2 regions of the Bradyrhizobium commune genome follow, and region 1 is predicted to be linked to the other one. Evidence: predicted binding sites of a transcription regulator. Region 1 holds the regulator's gene; the other holds the start of a gene.
What was found. The regulator LexA, encoded in region 1, represses DNA repair genes until DNA is damaged. The targets are predictions, from matches to a motif close to TGTTCNNNNTGTGTTCNG.
Positions count from the first base shown of each region.

Region 2: the regulator LexA is predicted to act here: its motif matches at 4,708-4,725, upstream of IC761_RS03170 (helicase-related protein).

Region 1 is NZ_CP061379.1:3,601,287-3,608,430, reverse strand. Features, by position in the region: gene IC761_RS16975 (hypothetical protein) at 1-113, shown strand, start outside; gene IC761_RS16970 (molybdopterin molybdotransferase MoeA) at 450-1,661, shown strand; gene lexA (transcriptional repressor LexA) at 1,838-2,539, shown strand; gene IC761_RS16960 (hypothetical protein) at 2,715-2,921, shown strand; gene IC761_RS16955 (hypothetical protein) at 3,117-3,551, shown strand; gene IC761_RS16950 (ComEC/Rec2 family competence protein) at 3,559-5,838, opposite strand; gene IC761_RS16945 (DUF2171 domain-containing protein) at 5,933-6,166, opposite strand; gene IC761_RS16940 (YybH family protein) at 6,249-6,635, opposite strand; gene IC761_RS16935 (glutamine--tRNA ligase/YqeY domain fusion protein) at 6,643-7,144, opposite strand, start outside.
Region 2 is NZ_CP061379.1:671,034-678,177, reverse strand. Features, by position in the region: gene IC761_RS03185 (CarD family transcriptional regulator) at 1-35, opposite strand, end outside; gene fdxA (ferredoxin FdxA) at 385-723, opposite strand; gene IC761_RS03175 (S4 domain-containing protein) at 856-1,086, opposite strand; gene IC761_RS03170 (helicase-related protein) at 1,136-4,513, opposite strand; gene IC761_RS03165 (DUF3108 domain-containing protein) at 5,121-5,930, opposite strand; gene rpmB (50S ribosomal protein L28) at 6,518-6,826, shown strand; gene IC761_RS03155 (hypothetical protein) at 7,074-7,144, shown strand, end outside.

The DNA.
Region 1 (7,144 bases):
CCGACTTGAAATCGCAGGCCGATCCGATGCCCGACAGGGATCAGGGTCCCAGGGCGCCCGATGTCGCGGAAGACGGAGCCCCGAAAAGCGGAAATCCGATAACGCCCTCGTGATGCCCCGCGCCGTTAGTCCTCTGCAGGTTCCGCGCCAGCCTTCAGCCGGGCACTCGGCTGCTTCTCGGCCGATGGTGGCGGCGCGAACGATGTCGGCGACTGTGTAGGCACGGGCCCGCAGCCGGTAGCACCGGTGCCGAGATTGGCGGATAATCCGAACAGCCGCCACTGGCCGCTCACGGGTGCCAACAGCAATTCGAAATTGACTTGGGGAAATTGACCTGGGTCGGCACTGACGGAAAGACTCCTGCCGGCGGCCGCCCCTTTTGCCTCAGCCCCTCCGCTCAGCTAGAACCTTGCCGACCAAGTTTCTTCGATTTGTAGCGGGAGTTCACCGTGGCCCTCATGCCGGTTTCCGATGCGCTTGCTGCCGTGCTCGCGGGCGCGGAGCCATTGCCTGAGGAGACGATCGCGCTCGACGATGCCTTTCATCGCGTGCTTGCGCGCGATGTTGCTTCAAAGCGCACGCAGCCGCCGCAGGCGATGTCGGCGATGGACGGCTATGCCGTGCGTGCAAGCGATGCGGCAGCGATCGATTCGCAGCTCACCGTGATCGGAGAGGTCGCGGCTGGCCGGCCGTTCGCGGGAACCGTCCGCGCCGGCGAAGCGGTGCGGATCTTCACCGGCGGCGTCGTTCCCGATGGTACCGACGCTGTCGTGATCCAGGAGGACACCGTCACTGACGGCAAACGCATCACGGTCAAGGAGGCCGCCGTCACCGGGCGGCACATCCGCCCCGCCGGAATCGACTTTCGCGAGGGCGACGTGCTGTTGCGCAAGGGCGCCCGGTTGACCGAGCGCGATCTCGCGCTCGCCGCCGGCATGAATCATCCAAACCTCGCTGTCCGCCGCCAGCCGAAGGTCGCGATCCTCGCGACCGGCGACGAGCTGGTGCGGCCGGGCACCACGCCCGGCCCCGGCCAGATCGTCTATTCCAATGGCTACGCCCTGCACGCGCTCGCCCGCCGCGAGGGTGCCGACACCGTCGACCTCGGGGTCGCCGCCGACACCCTGGAGGCGACCACCGCCGGCATCCGCCGCGCGCGCGAGAGCGGCGCCGACATCCTGATCACCACGGGTGGCGCTTCCGTCGGCGACCACGATCTGGTCCAGCACGCGCTCAAGGCCGAGGGCGTCGCAATGGCGTTCTGGAAGATCGCGATGCGGCCGGGCAAGCCGATGATGCACGGCCGGCTCGGCGCGATGCGCGTGATCGGCCTGCCCGGCAATCCCGTGTCGTCCTACGTTTGCGGTTTCCTGTTCATGGTGCCGCTGATTCGCGCGCTGTCGGGCCGCTCCGTGATTCACCACCGCCGCGAGCACGCCGTGCTCGGCCGCGATGTCGGCGCCAATGACCAGCGCGAGGATTATCTCCGCGCGCGTCTGGTAGAGCGTGACGACGGCACGCTGATCGCCCTCCCCGTCGATCATCAGGATTCCTCGCTGCTGGCGAATCTCGCTGCGGCACAGGCACTTCTCGTGCGCGCGCCATTCGCGCCGAAAGCCGAGGCAGGCTCGCCTTGCGCGATACTGCGCCTGCCGCTCTGAAAGCCCGCGCCACACGCGATCCGCCAACTTTGCGGCGTTCACGCTAAATTAAGCAGTTGCGGAACACATATCGAACATATAGTGTCCGTTCATGATTTGTTTCGAGCATCTAGCGGCTTAATGCCGAACTGAACGTCTCGGAATCGAACGACATCAACCGGGGGATTTTGGTCGAGATGCTAACGCGCAAACAATACGAGCTTCTGCGGTTCATCAGCGAGCGGCTGAAGGAAAGCGGCGTGCCGCCCTCCTTCGACGAGATGAAGGACGCGCTCGACCTGCGCTCCAAATCGGGTATCCACCGCCTCATCACCGCGCTCGAGGAGCGCGGCTTCATCCGGCGCCTGCCCAACCGCGCCCGCGCCATCGAGGTGATCAAGCTGCCCGAGCTCCAGGCCGCCGCCGGTAGCCGCCGCGGCTTCACGCCGAGCGTGATCGAGGGCAACCTCGGCAAGGTGCGCACGACCTCCAGCCCGCCGGCAGACGACGGCGAGCGTCCCGTTGCGGTCCCCGTGATGGGCCGCATCGCGGCCGGCACGCCGATCGAGGCGTTGCAGACCCGCAGCCACACCATCAGCGTGCCGCCGGACATGCTCGGCTCGGGCGAGCATTACGCGCTCGAGGTGCGCGGCGATTCCATGGTCGAGGCCGGCATCCTCGACGGCGACATGGCGCTGATCCAGCGCAACGAGACTGCCGACACCGGTGACATCGTGGTGGCGCTGATCGACGACGAGGAAGCAACCCTGAAGCGCTTCCGCCGCCGTGGCGCTTCGATTGCGCTCGAGCCCGCCAACGCCGCCTATGAGGTCCGCATCCTGCCGCCCAACCGCGTGAAGATTCAGGGCAAGCTCATCGGGCTTTACCGCAAATACTGAGAATGCTGCGGTTGGCAACTGCGCATTAACGATTGGAGCGGACGATTGTCCGCTTCGGCTGGATAGTCTTTCTGGTTTTGCACAGATTATCCGGCCACCCCTTCAGCGCTACATCCCCGGCACACCGCACGAAGCACTCCTTGCTTCGCGGATTTGAAAGGCCGAGGAGACAACCATGCGCAAGATCGTTCTGAGCACAGTCACGATGGCGTTGATCGCAGCATCGGCGCCGCAAGTTTTCGCCGCCCAGTCGCAGCGCCATGCCCGCAAGGCACCGGAGACGACGACCAGCGAACAATTCCGCAATGCCCGCAATGCGGTCGAGCAACCGTCGCAGCCTGCCTGGCAATATTCGGGCTGGTCGGCGCCCGCTGGCCGCTAACTTACTCGCATCGCAGAATGCAGGTGAACAGGCTTTGTTCCTCGCGGATTCGAAAAAGATAATGTGATCGGAGCTTGCGGACCCGCAGCCGCAGATTCGCCCACAACCAAGCAGACGCTTGCAGGCTTCCACTCTGATAGGGGCCTGCGCCTCAGAAGAGGCGCGGGTGCTCTATCCTGATTGAGGAGCACCCCGATGTGTGACTACAGCCTGCACGCCGTCGCGACGCGGCCCGCCCAGATCGGCGAGACGATCGTCACGACAACCTTCCGCGGCACCTCGACGCGCGGCTTCGCTTCCGAAGCCGACATGTCCGTCGCGGTCTGCCTGCTGCCGGGAACGGAGCTCGCCTTCGCCGACAACGTCCGCTACGACAATCGCTGGATCTGGACGCGCACCATCAACTCCCGCGTCGGCAAGTTCGGCAGGATCGATCCGCACATTCCCGATCGCCATCACGATGCGATCGAATTCCCCGACGGCAAGTACGTGCTCGTGACACAGCTCGTCGAAGGTCAGCGCGCAACCGTGCTGCAATTGCCGGTGACCCAGCCGGTCGGCGAGCGTGAGCACGTGCCGCAGACCATCGCCGACAGGCAACCGATCATCACCCGCCTGCCGATCGGCTGAGAAGATTTCAGTCTTCGGCCTGCAGGTCGGACTCCGATGGCGTTGCGTCCTTGGAGCGCGGAGCCGCCGACCGTGGCATGAGGGTCAGTTCGGAATCCCCATCGCCGGCCGCCGCCGGCGACCAGGGACGGTCTGTGCCCCTCGCCTTCACAGCCTGAACCGCAAAGCCGTCGCCGCGCCGCGTCAGCGCCAATGCGCCTTGCCGTGCAAGATGCGGCCGGTCGACCACCATGGCTGCGCAATCCGGCGGCGCGGGCCGGGTAGTCACCACCAGCGCGGCGCGGCTGCAATCATCGGTCAGCGCGTCAATGCGCAGCGCCAATGCGACCATACGCCCATCGGCAAGCGGCGTTACGCAGCCGGACTCGTCGCAGGACACGCCGTCGGCCAGCGAAGCACTGCCGGCATCACGCGGATCGGCATCGGCCGCGAGCCACTCCTTCAGCAGAAAGCTGTCCTTGCTGGCCCTGATCAAATGCAGCTGCCCATCCTTGCCCCGCACCGCCACGCTCGAGCCGTCGCCGGCGATCAGAATGTCGGGTTGCCGGACGGACAGTCCCCAGACGATCGCGGCCGCCAGCACGAGCGCGCCGGACCAGCGCAAGGGCGTGCGCAGCAGGCCCATCAGGACGAGGCCGAGGCTCGCGGCGACCAGCGGCCCGGTGCCGAAGGCACCGACGTGGCCGACCGCGCCGGGCAGCGCGGCCACCCAGCGCGTGACGGCGATCATCCAGTCGATGCCGATCCCCATCAGCCACCAGAACACGCCGTCGAGGCCGAAGGGGGCGGCCAGCAATCCCAACAGCCCCGCCGGCATCACCAGCGCCGAGACCACCGGCATCGCGCCGAGATTGGCGAGCACGCCGTAGGGCGTGATGCGATGGAAGTGGAAGGCGGCATAGGGCGTGGTCGCGAGCCCCGCGATCATGGAGGCCATGAACAGCATCGCGATCTCGCGACCGCCCCACAGCGCGATCCGTGCGGTCGCGGAATGATCGGGCGAGGCAAACAGGTTCGGCATGCCGATCTGCACCAGCGCCACGAGCCCGAGGGTCGCCGCGAACGACATCTGGAAGCTCGGATGGACCAGCGCCTCCGGCGCGACCGCCAGCACGATCAGGGCAGCCACCGCGAGCGTGCGGAACGTGATGGCGCGGCGATCGACCATCACCGCGATCAGCACCACCGCGGTCATGAAGAACGATCTCTGCGTAGCGACCTCCGCACCGGAGAGCAGCAGGTAGAACGCGGCTGCAACCAGCGCCGCAGCCGCCGACCATTTCTTGATGGCGAAGCCAGCCGCCAATCCCGGGATCAAGGCGAGCAGCGCCCGCACCGCGAAGAAAACGACGCCGGCGACGACGGCCATGTGATAGCCGGAGATCGACAGCACATGGCCGAGCCCCGAGATGAACATCGCGTCGTTGACGGGCGTGGTGATCGCATCGCGGCGGCCGGTCAGCAGCGCGGTCGCAATCGCGCGGTTGTCGCCATCGAGCGTGGCGCGGATGCGTGCGTCGATCGTATCGCGCAGCCCCTGCATGATCGCGGCATAATGCAGTCGCAAGCCGCCGACCTCGGGCGGGGCGGAAGCTGTAATGGCGCCCATCGCGAAGCCGGAGGCGCCGATGCCCTGGAAGAACATGTCGCGGGCAAAATCATAGCTGCCAGGCCGCAGCGGCGACAGCGGGGGCATCAGCCGCGCCTTCAGCTGCACGAAGCTGCCGACCTCGGGCGCGGTACCCTTGCGCACCGACAGCCGGACCCGCTCGAGCTTGACGTCGCTGCGCTGCGCCTCCATCGCGGTGACGCGGAGGACAAAACGGTCGGTGCGCTCGCGGATGTCGCGGGTCTCGACGAAGCCCGACAGCGAGACCGAATAGAGCGGTTTGGCCAGCACGGTGTGGGCGATCCGCGCCGTCTTCCAGGTCGCCATGGCAAAACCGGCCGCAACCGCGGCGATCATGATCGCCGGCGCGAACAGCCGGCTCCGCCGCAGCAGCACGGCGCCTGTTGTGAGCGCGGCCGCCGTCGCGGCAACGGCCCACAGCACCGGCTCATGATCGGCGGCGAAATAGAGCGCGATGCCGCAACCGAAGGCGATGGGCACCCAGGGGAACAGACGCCCGGCGCCGGCTTCCGCTTTGGCCCATTCACGCAGCGTCCCGGCAAGCGCGGGCCAAGCGCCAAAGCCCGCTGGTGCAAGGCCACCGGCGGACGCGGCTCGACCGACGGGCCACGTCCCCGCGACACCCTGGGACCGCAACGGCCGGCCCGGCTCCGCCATTCCCTGCACCCTGCGATACGCGACGGGAGCGGAGGCTACCGGAACGTGCGGGAGGCCGAATAGCGGTACGGATCAGGAACGAACGGCCGGCGCCCTACTTTTCCTCTTCCATCGTCACGGCCACCGCCGCCTTGGCCGAGAGGCGGACCTTGTTGCCCTCGATATCGGCGACGAGGCCCTTGTCGATGAAGTGATGGTGCCCCTTGTGGCTGCCCTCGCCGCTGTCTTTCCTGGTCAGCTTGATACGATTGCCCTCGACCTTGTCGACCGTGCCGATGTGGACGCCATCGGCGCCGATGACTTCCATATGCTCTGTGATGTTCTGCATGGCGAGATCCTCGTTTGGACCCACACAACGCGCGCGGCGTCGGTTCGTTGCCATCGCCGCAATGACGATGCCGTGTGCGGCGTCAGATCAGCGGCGCCTGTGACGAGGCATGGTGATTGACGATCTTCCAGTCACCGTCCTCGCGCATGATGACCCAGCTCATCTTGACGACGAGATCCGGCCGTTCGCCCGCGAGGTCGAACGAGACGGTCGCGGCCGTGTTGATGATATCGGAGCCGACCTCCGCCGCGCGCACCTCGGAGAATGCCGCGCTCGGCTTCCGCCATCGCGGCAAGCCGTTGAAATAATCGGCAACGCCGTCCCTGCCCCGGTAGAGTTTTGGATTGGAGCCGAAGAAGAAGGCGTTGCTCGCATAAAGCGACGACAGCGCTGCCGCGTCGAGCTTGGCGAAGCCGGCGCACCATTTCGCGATGATGGCGGAAACGATGGTGTCGGCGTCGGTGCTCATGCGTGCCTCAACCTTTTGCGACTTCCTTCGCAAACGTGTCGCGCAGGCCGATGGTGCGTGAAAACACCGGCTTGCCGGGCGTGGAGTCCCTGTCGCGCACGAAATAGCCCTGGCGTTCGAACTGCATCGGCTCGGTCGCATTGCTCTCGGCGACCGATGCCTCGATCCGCGCGTCGGAGAGGATCTCCAGCGACTGTGGATTGAGGTCGGCCGCGAAGTTCGAGGCGTCCGGGCTCGGATTGGCGAACAGCTGGTTGTAGATGCGGATTTCCGCGGGCACCGAACTCGCTGCCGGCAACCAGTGCATGGTCGCCTTGACCTTGCGGCCGTCGGGCGCGTTGCCGCCCCTGGTCGCGGGATCGTAGGTGCAGCGCAGCTCCACCACCTCGCCCGCGTCGTTCTTGATCACGCCGGTGCACTTGACGAAATAGGCGTAGCGCAACCGCACCTCGTTGCCAGGCGACAGGCGGAAGAACTTTTTGGGCGGGTTCTCCATGAAATCGTCCTGC
Region 2 (7,144 bases), 2.9 Mb from region 1:
GCTTTCGCGGCCGGTTTGGCAGTCTTGTGAGGCATTGCGCTTCTTTTGTTCTTCGAGGACTTTGCAGCCGGCGGCGCCTTGGCAGCGGCCCGACCCTTGGATGCGCTACGGCTGGCCGCGGCGACTTTTTTGGCCTCCTTATGGGAAGCCCTCGCTGAAGTACTCTTTTTACGCGTTTTCTGTGACACAGCCTGCGCGCGGAAACTGCCACGCCCCTGTTTCGACATTTGGTTTCACGGGAACCCAGAGGGGCCAACGGGGCTGACGGGGTTCGGCTTAATGTGCCCAATATAGCACATTTCCCGCAAAAATCAATGATTTAGGGGCTATTGTGACTGGTTTTCAACGCCGACGAAGGTATTAGGGTTAAGTTTGCGCCGGAATTTAGTCTCCGGAGCCCGGATTCGGAGAAAAATATTTCTCGAACTTCCCTTCCATCCCGTCGAACTCCTTGGCGTCGTCGGGTGATTCTTTCTTCTGGGTGATGTTCGGCCAGCTCTTGGCGTAGTCGGCGTTGACCTGGAGCCACTTTTCAAGGCCCGGTTCCGTGTCCGGCTTGATGGCGTCGGCGGGGCATTCCGGCTCGCACACGCCGCAATCGATGCACTCGTCAGGATGGATGACGAGCATGTTCTCGCCCTCGTAGAAACAGTCGACCGGGCAGACCTCGACGCAGTCGGTGTACTTGCACTTGATGCAGGCTTCAGTGACGACGTAAGTCATCCAACGCTCCGAAAAGCTCTTTTAAAAGTCGCGGCTTGCGTAGCGCGGATGGCCCGGCGCCGCAAGGTCGGGAAGCCCCGATCATGACGGCTTTATGCGTGTGATCGGCCAAGAAATGAACTGAAAGCGCAATTAATTGCGCTTTGCATCACTGAGCTCCTCGTAGAGCACGCGCGCGGAGGAAGCGTCGCCGCGCTTGTCGTTGAACGCCATCACCTTCAGCACGCGCACGGTGCGATCGAGCGCGATGGTGAGCACGTCGCCGAGCTTGATCGCATGGCCCGGCGATTTTTCGCGGGCACCGTTGACGCGGACGTGGCCGGACTCGACGAGCTCAGCCGCGGAGGTGCGCGCCTTCACCACCCGCGCGTGCCACAGCCATTTGTCGAGACGCTGCCGCTCGGTCGTGGGATCACTCCTTGCGACCGGCGAGCTGCTCTTTCAGCGCGGCGAGCTTTGCAAAGGGTGAGTTGGGATCGACGGGCCGATCGCGCTCGCGCGGATTCGCAGTCGATGCGTAGGGACGCAGCGACGGCCCGCCCTGGCGATCGCGGCCCTTGTCGCGGTCGCGGCCGCCGCGATGCTCGCGGCCGCCGTCGCGATCGCCGGGCTTGCCCTTGTTGCGATCGCGGTCCTTGCCCTCGAAGCGGCGGTTGTTGTCGTTGCGCTGCTCGCGGCGCTCGCCACCCTCGGCACCACCTTCACGCGGCTTGCGGAAATCCTTAGCCCCATCCCTGCGATGACCACCGTGACGATGACGCTCGTTACGCTTCTCGCCATCGGCAGTTTGCGCCGCTTCACCTTCGGCCGGCGCAGCAGCACCTGCCTCTGCGCTCGTCTGCTGCGAACGCGGCTGGTTGTGATGACGCTGATGCCGATGGCGCTCGTGGCGCGGCTTGCGATCCTCGTGACGGCCGCCGGGACGCCAGACCTCGACGAGCTCGGGCTCGGCGGGCGCGGCAGCGGATTCAGGCGCGGCAGCATCGGGCGATGCGGCCGCTTCCGTTGCGGCGGTCTCGGCGGGCGCGACTTCAGCGGTTGCCTCAACAGGTGCAGCGGGCTCTTCGGCCGGCGGCGCGATGCCGGGGGCGTCTTCGGGCGTGACGGGCGTTTCAGATGAGGCTTCGAGCGCGGGCTCTTCCTGCGCCGGCTCGTCGTGCTGCTCCATGCCGGGCGCGTCTTCGACGGTGACCGGCTCGGCGGTGGCTTCGATCGGGGTCTCCGCGGGCGCGGCAGCTTCCTCGGTGGCAACCGCCTCGGCCACCGGCGTCTCCACAGCAGGCGCTTCAGCTGCCACAGGCTTCGGCGGCAGCGGCGGGCGCTTCTCCATGCGATAGCCGAGCGCACGCAGCACGGAGGCGAAGTCCTCGCCGGCGGAACCGGTGAGCGAGGTCATCGCCTGCGTCACCACAAAGCTGCGGCCGTCGAACGCGCCGGCGGGCTTTTCGCCCGGCGAATTCTCGCGCCAGGCCAGCGCCGGGCGGATCAGGTCGGCGAGGCGCTCCAGGATGTCGACGCGGACGGCGCGCTCGCCGGCCTGCTTGTAGCCGAGCACGCGATAGGCATCGCGCGGCAACGCCTTGTCGACCGGGAACGAGGTGCGGCCCGACGATGCCAGATGCTGCGCGCCCGAGAGCGAGGACAGATCGACATTGTCCTGCTTCAACGCCCACAGCAGTGCTGCGAGCGCACGCGCGGCGGGCTTCAGGATGCCGGGGAAATAGATGTGATAGGCGCCGAAGCGGACGCCGTATTTGCGCAGCACCGCGCGCGAGGGCTGGTCGAGATCCTTCAGCTCGTTGGCGATCTTCGGCCGCTCCAAGACGCCGAGCGCCTCGACCAGCTGATAGGCGATACCGCGGGCAATGCCGGTGACGTCCTCGGCCTTCGACAGCTCGAACATCGGCCCGAGCAGCTTTTCGATATGCGTCTTGAGCCAGAGATCGAGCCGCGCCTGCACCTTCTCGCGGGGAGCGCCCGTGAGGCGCTCGTCGGAGATGATGCGGATGCGCGGATGCAGCGCCTCCTCTGCGGCAGTGAGTCGCGCCACCGCATCGCCGGTCCAGCGGATGGTGCCGTCGGAGGTCAGCACGAACTGCTCGTCCGGCGCGCTGCCCAGTTTTTCGGCGCGCGCGTTGATCTCGCCGGCGAGCACCGCTTGCGCGGCAGCCTGCAAGGCTTTCGCATCGGAGCCGGCTTCCGCCGCATCCGGTGCAAAGGTGAAGCCATCGAGGCGGCCGATGACATGGCCTTCGACGATGACTTCGCCGGTCTTGCCGATTTCCGTATTCAAGCTCGTGTTCTCCCGCAGGCGGCGCATCAATACACTGGTCCGGCGATCAACGAAACGCTCAGTCAAGCGTTCATGGAGCGCATCAGATAATTTATTTTCGATCTCCCGCGCGGTCCCCTGCCAGTGCTCGGGGTCGGCGAGCCAATCCGGCCGGTTAGCGACGAAGGTCCAGGTGCGGACCTGCGCGATCCGGCCCGACAGCGTGTCGATGTCGCCGTCGACGCGGTTGGCCTGGTCGATCTGGGCCGCGAACCAGGCGTCGGGAATGCGGCCCTTTTGCATCAGGAAGCCGTACAGCGTCGTCACCAGCTCGGCATGGGCTGCCGGCGACAGTTTTCGGTAGTCCGGGACCTGGCAGGCCTCCCAGAGACGTTCCACAGCAAGCCTGCCATGCGCGATATCGCGCACCTCGACGTCGCGGGCGGCGTGGTCGAGCACGCGCATGTCCTCGGCGATCGGCGCGCGCGTCAAGACCTCATGGCCGGGCGACTGGTTCAGGGACACCTGGAGCGCGCCGAGGGAGGAGAAATCGAGCTTCGAGTTGCGCCATTGCAGCATCTTCACGCTGTCGAAGGTGTGGTTCTGGAGCGCGTTGACGAGCTCGGGCTCGAACGGGCCGCAACGGCCGGTGGTGCCGAAGGTGCCGTTGCGTGTGGCGCGCCCCGCACGGCCGGCGATCTGCGCGAATTCGGACGGCGTCAGCCTACGGAACTGGTAGCCGTCGAACTTGCGGTCGGAGGCAAAGGCGACGTGATCGACGTCGAGATTGAGGCCCATGCCGACGGCGTCGGTGGCGACGAGGTAATCGACGTCGCCGTTCTGGAACATCTCGACTTGTGCGTTGCGGGTCCGCGGCGACAGCGATCCCAGCACCACGGCGGCGCCGCCGTGCTGGCGGCGGATCAGCTCGGCGATGGCGTAGACCTCGTCGGCCGAGAACGCGACGATGGCGGTGCGGCGCGGCTGGCGCGTAATCTTGCGGTCGCCGGCGAATTCGAGCTGCGACAGCCTGGGCCGGGTGATCATGGAGACGCCGGGCAACAGACGCTCGATGATCGGGCGCATGGTGGCAGCCCCTAACAGCAGCGTCTCGTCGCGGCCGCGGCGGTTGAGGATGCGGTCGGTGAAGACGTGGCCGCGCTCCAGATCAGAGGCGATCTGGATCTCGTCGACGGCGAGGAAGGAGACGTCGAGGTCGCGCGGCATCGCCTCGACGGTGGAGACCCAAAAACGCGGGTTCTTCGGCTTGATCTTCTCCTCGCCGGTCACAAGCGCGACGGCCTCAGGGCCGACGCGGGCGACGATCTTGTTGTAGACCTCGCGCGCGAGCAGCCGCAGCGGCAGCCCGATCAGGCCGGACGAATGCGCCAGCATCCGCTCGATGGCGAGATGGGTCTTGCCGGTGTTGGTCGGCCCGAGCACCGCAGTGACGCCACTGCCTGGAACTCGATCGGCAAGCGCGCGCTCGGAAGCGAAGGGGGAGGAAGAGAAGGCCATGTCTGGATGATTAGGTAGTGGCGATTGGGGCGAATGTCAGTGCTGTTTGGGGCGGCGGTGGTTGGACCGAAAGGCCGCGGCGTGCTGGATGCCCCGGTCAAGCCGGGGCATGACAGCGGAGTGTTTGGGAGCATCTCCCCGAATCCCGCGCAACTGTCTCACTTTGCGACGCTTTTCCCGTTGGCTTTAAGCTTCGGAACGACTCTAGAACGAATCGCGGCCGAATCGCTGACTCCCCTCGGAGTCCTGTTACGTTCACGCAACATGTCGCGGGACTCATTGTTTCCTGCACTAGATGGAGTTTTGGCCCGGCGTACAAGCGACGATTTGATGACGCGTTCCTTAATGTTGGGGACGGCGCGGAGTCGAATCAGAATCGGGGCAGAGTCAAATGGATTCGCTGGCCGCGAAGGCACCCAACTTGATTTGTCGAAAACAACCCCATGCACAGTAGAAACGGGCGGCGCGGGAATGGCGGGGTGTCGGCGGCTAAGGTGTTGAGGGGATGGAGATATCGTAGCCCGCATGGCGCGGAGCGGAATGCGGGGAGCCAAAGGCGAAGAATCCCGGATTGCGCTGCGCTCCATCCGGGCTACGGCGTGTGGGCCTACTGCGTCTTCGCAACCCGCGGCGGCTGGGCGGTGGTGATGAAGCTGGTCGCTTCCAGCATCGCCGGGCCCAGCGGCGTCGGGACCTTCAGCCAGAACGGGACCAGGATCCGCGTGCCGGCCACCGGCGCGAACGCGATCTCGATGTTGCGCTGGGCGGCGAGGTATTTGATCACGGGGCGGTCGGGGATGTAGCCGGCCACAGGCACGAAATAGAGCGAGCAGACCACGACCGGGCCGTGATAGCCCTTCTCGGCCTTCACGGTCTCCATGCGCTTGAAATCGAGCTTGAGCTCGTAGCGCATGCGGCCGTCGAACACGGGCGCGCTGCCGTGACAGGCCTCCGGCGACAGCGGATCGCCGTTTCCAGGCACGCGCACCAGCGAGGCCGTCATCGGATCGAACACGCCGCGGCGATGCGCGTCGGTGACGACGATGCGATCGGGATCGACCGGCGGCTCCGGAATGATGCCGAACTCCTTCACATTGCCCTTGTCGAGGGTGATGTGGATCTCTTCGGTCTTCTTCGAGGTGGTGGTGGAAGCCTGGTAGGCGCTTGCGACCAGCGCGCCATTGACCACGCGTCCCTGCGAGGCGCCGGTGCCGGAGCCGCCCGCGAACGACTTCAAAATCCCCGTGGTGCCGCCAGAGGCCGCCGCCGAAAACACGTCGTCCTGGATGTCGATATTCCAGGCGCCGCGGCCGACCGGAATGCCGGACAGCGTCGCCTCATACTGCGCCTCGAGCTTGCCTTGCGCCGCCGCCGGCCGGGCTTCCCACGCCATCGCGAGCCCGCAAAGGGCCGCCAGAGCCAGCCGGCCGATGCTGTGCAGCCGGGGCAGATGAGGGGTCAGAATGTCCACAAAACCATCCAATGGGGACGTCAGGCCTTGTTAGTTAAGCCAAAAATGGCGGGACACAATGTGCAAGGATGTCCGAGATGCCAAAACGACGGAACCTGGCCGGACTCTTCGGGTGCGAATGCGCCCTTTATGTGATGGTAAGGGGTTTTAAACATTGCCGTTTTGGTGATCGGGTAGGCCACGGGCGCCGATACCTCTCCCGCTTGCGGGAGAGCATAGGCCGCCTTCGGCGGCCGTCCTCCAGAGAACGCCGAGGCGGAGCCTCGGCTATGCGTAGCGCGGGTGAGGGCTCTCTCCTCTGGGGGACACTTCGCGCGGCTGCCCCTCCGCGGAGGCACCCTCTCCCCAACCCTCCCCCGCGGGCGGGGGAGGGAGCGCACCTTCCGGGTGGCATGATTCCCCGGCCAAAAACTTGACGCCAGCCGTCATCCCCCCTATACGTCCGCCGCTCCCTGCAAGGACAGAGAATTTGCCCCCGTGGCGCCCCGAATGGCGGCCGCAACTCGTTGGGGGTCAGGATAAGGATTTATGACATGTCTCGCCGCTGCGAACTGACGGCCAAGGGCCCCCTCGTCGGCCACAAGGTCAGCCACTCGAACATCAAGACCAAGCGCCGCTTCCTGCCGAACCTCGTCAACGTGACGTTCATCTCGGAAGCCCTGGAGCGCAACGTGCGCCTGCGCGTCTCGACCAACGCGGTCAAGAGCGTCGACCACAATGGCGGCCTCGACACCTTCCTGCTCAAGGCCAAGGCCGACGACCTGTCGCCGCGCGCCCTCGAGCTGAAGCGCGCCATCCAGAAGAAGGTCGGCGAGACCGCACCGGTCAAGAAGGCCAGCTAAGAATTCTAGAGTTGGGCGGGGGCTAGGTTGCGTCGCGTGGCGTAGGCTTAGCCAGTAGCGTTTTGCGTTGCGGCCGGATCGAAAGATCCGGCCGTTTTTGTTTAATTTCGGAAGAGCCGCTCCGCATCGAAGCATTTCAAGCTGTGGGGAGCAGATCCCATGGCGGAACCACAGGTTTAGAATCACTAGCAACGCTGATACGATCCAGAATTGCGTTATTCTTGCTGCGGCAGCATTTGGAGCCGGGATGATGGACTGGTCTGTCCTACCAGCAATGAGGCTAGAGGCCGGCTGCGCCGTGATGTTTTCCGGCGGGCG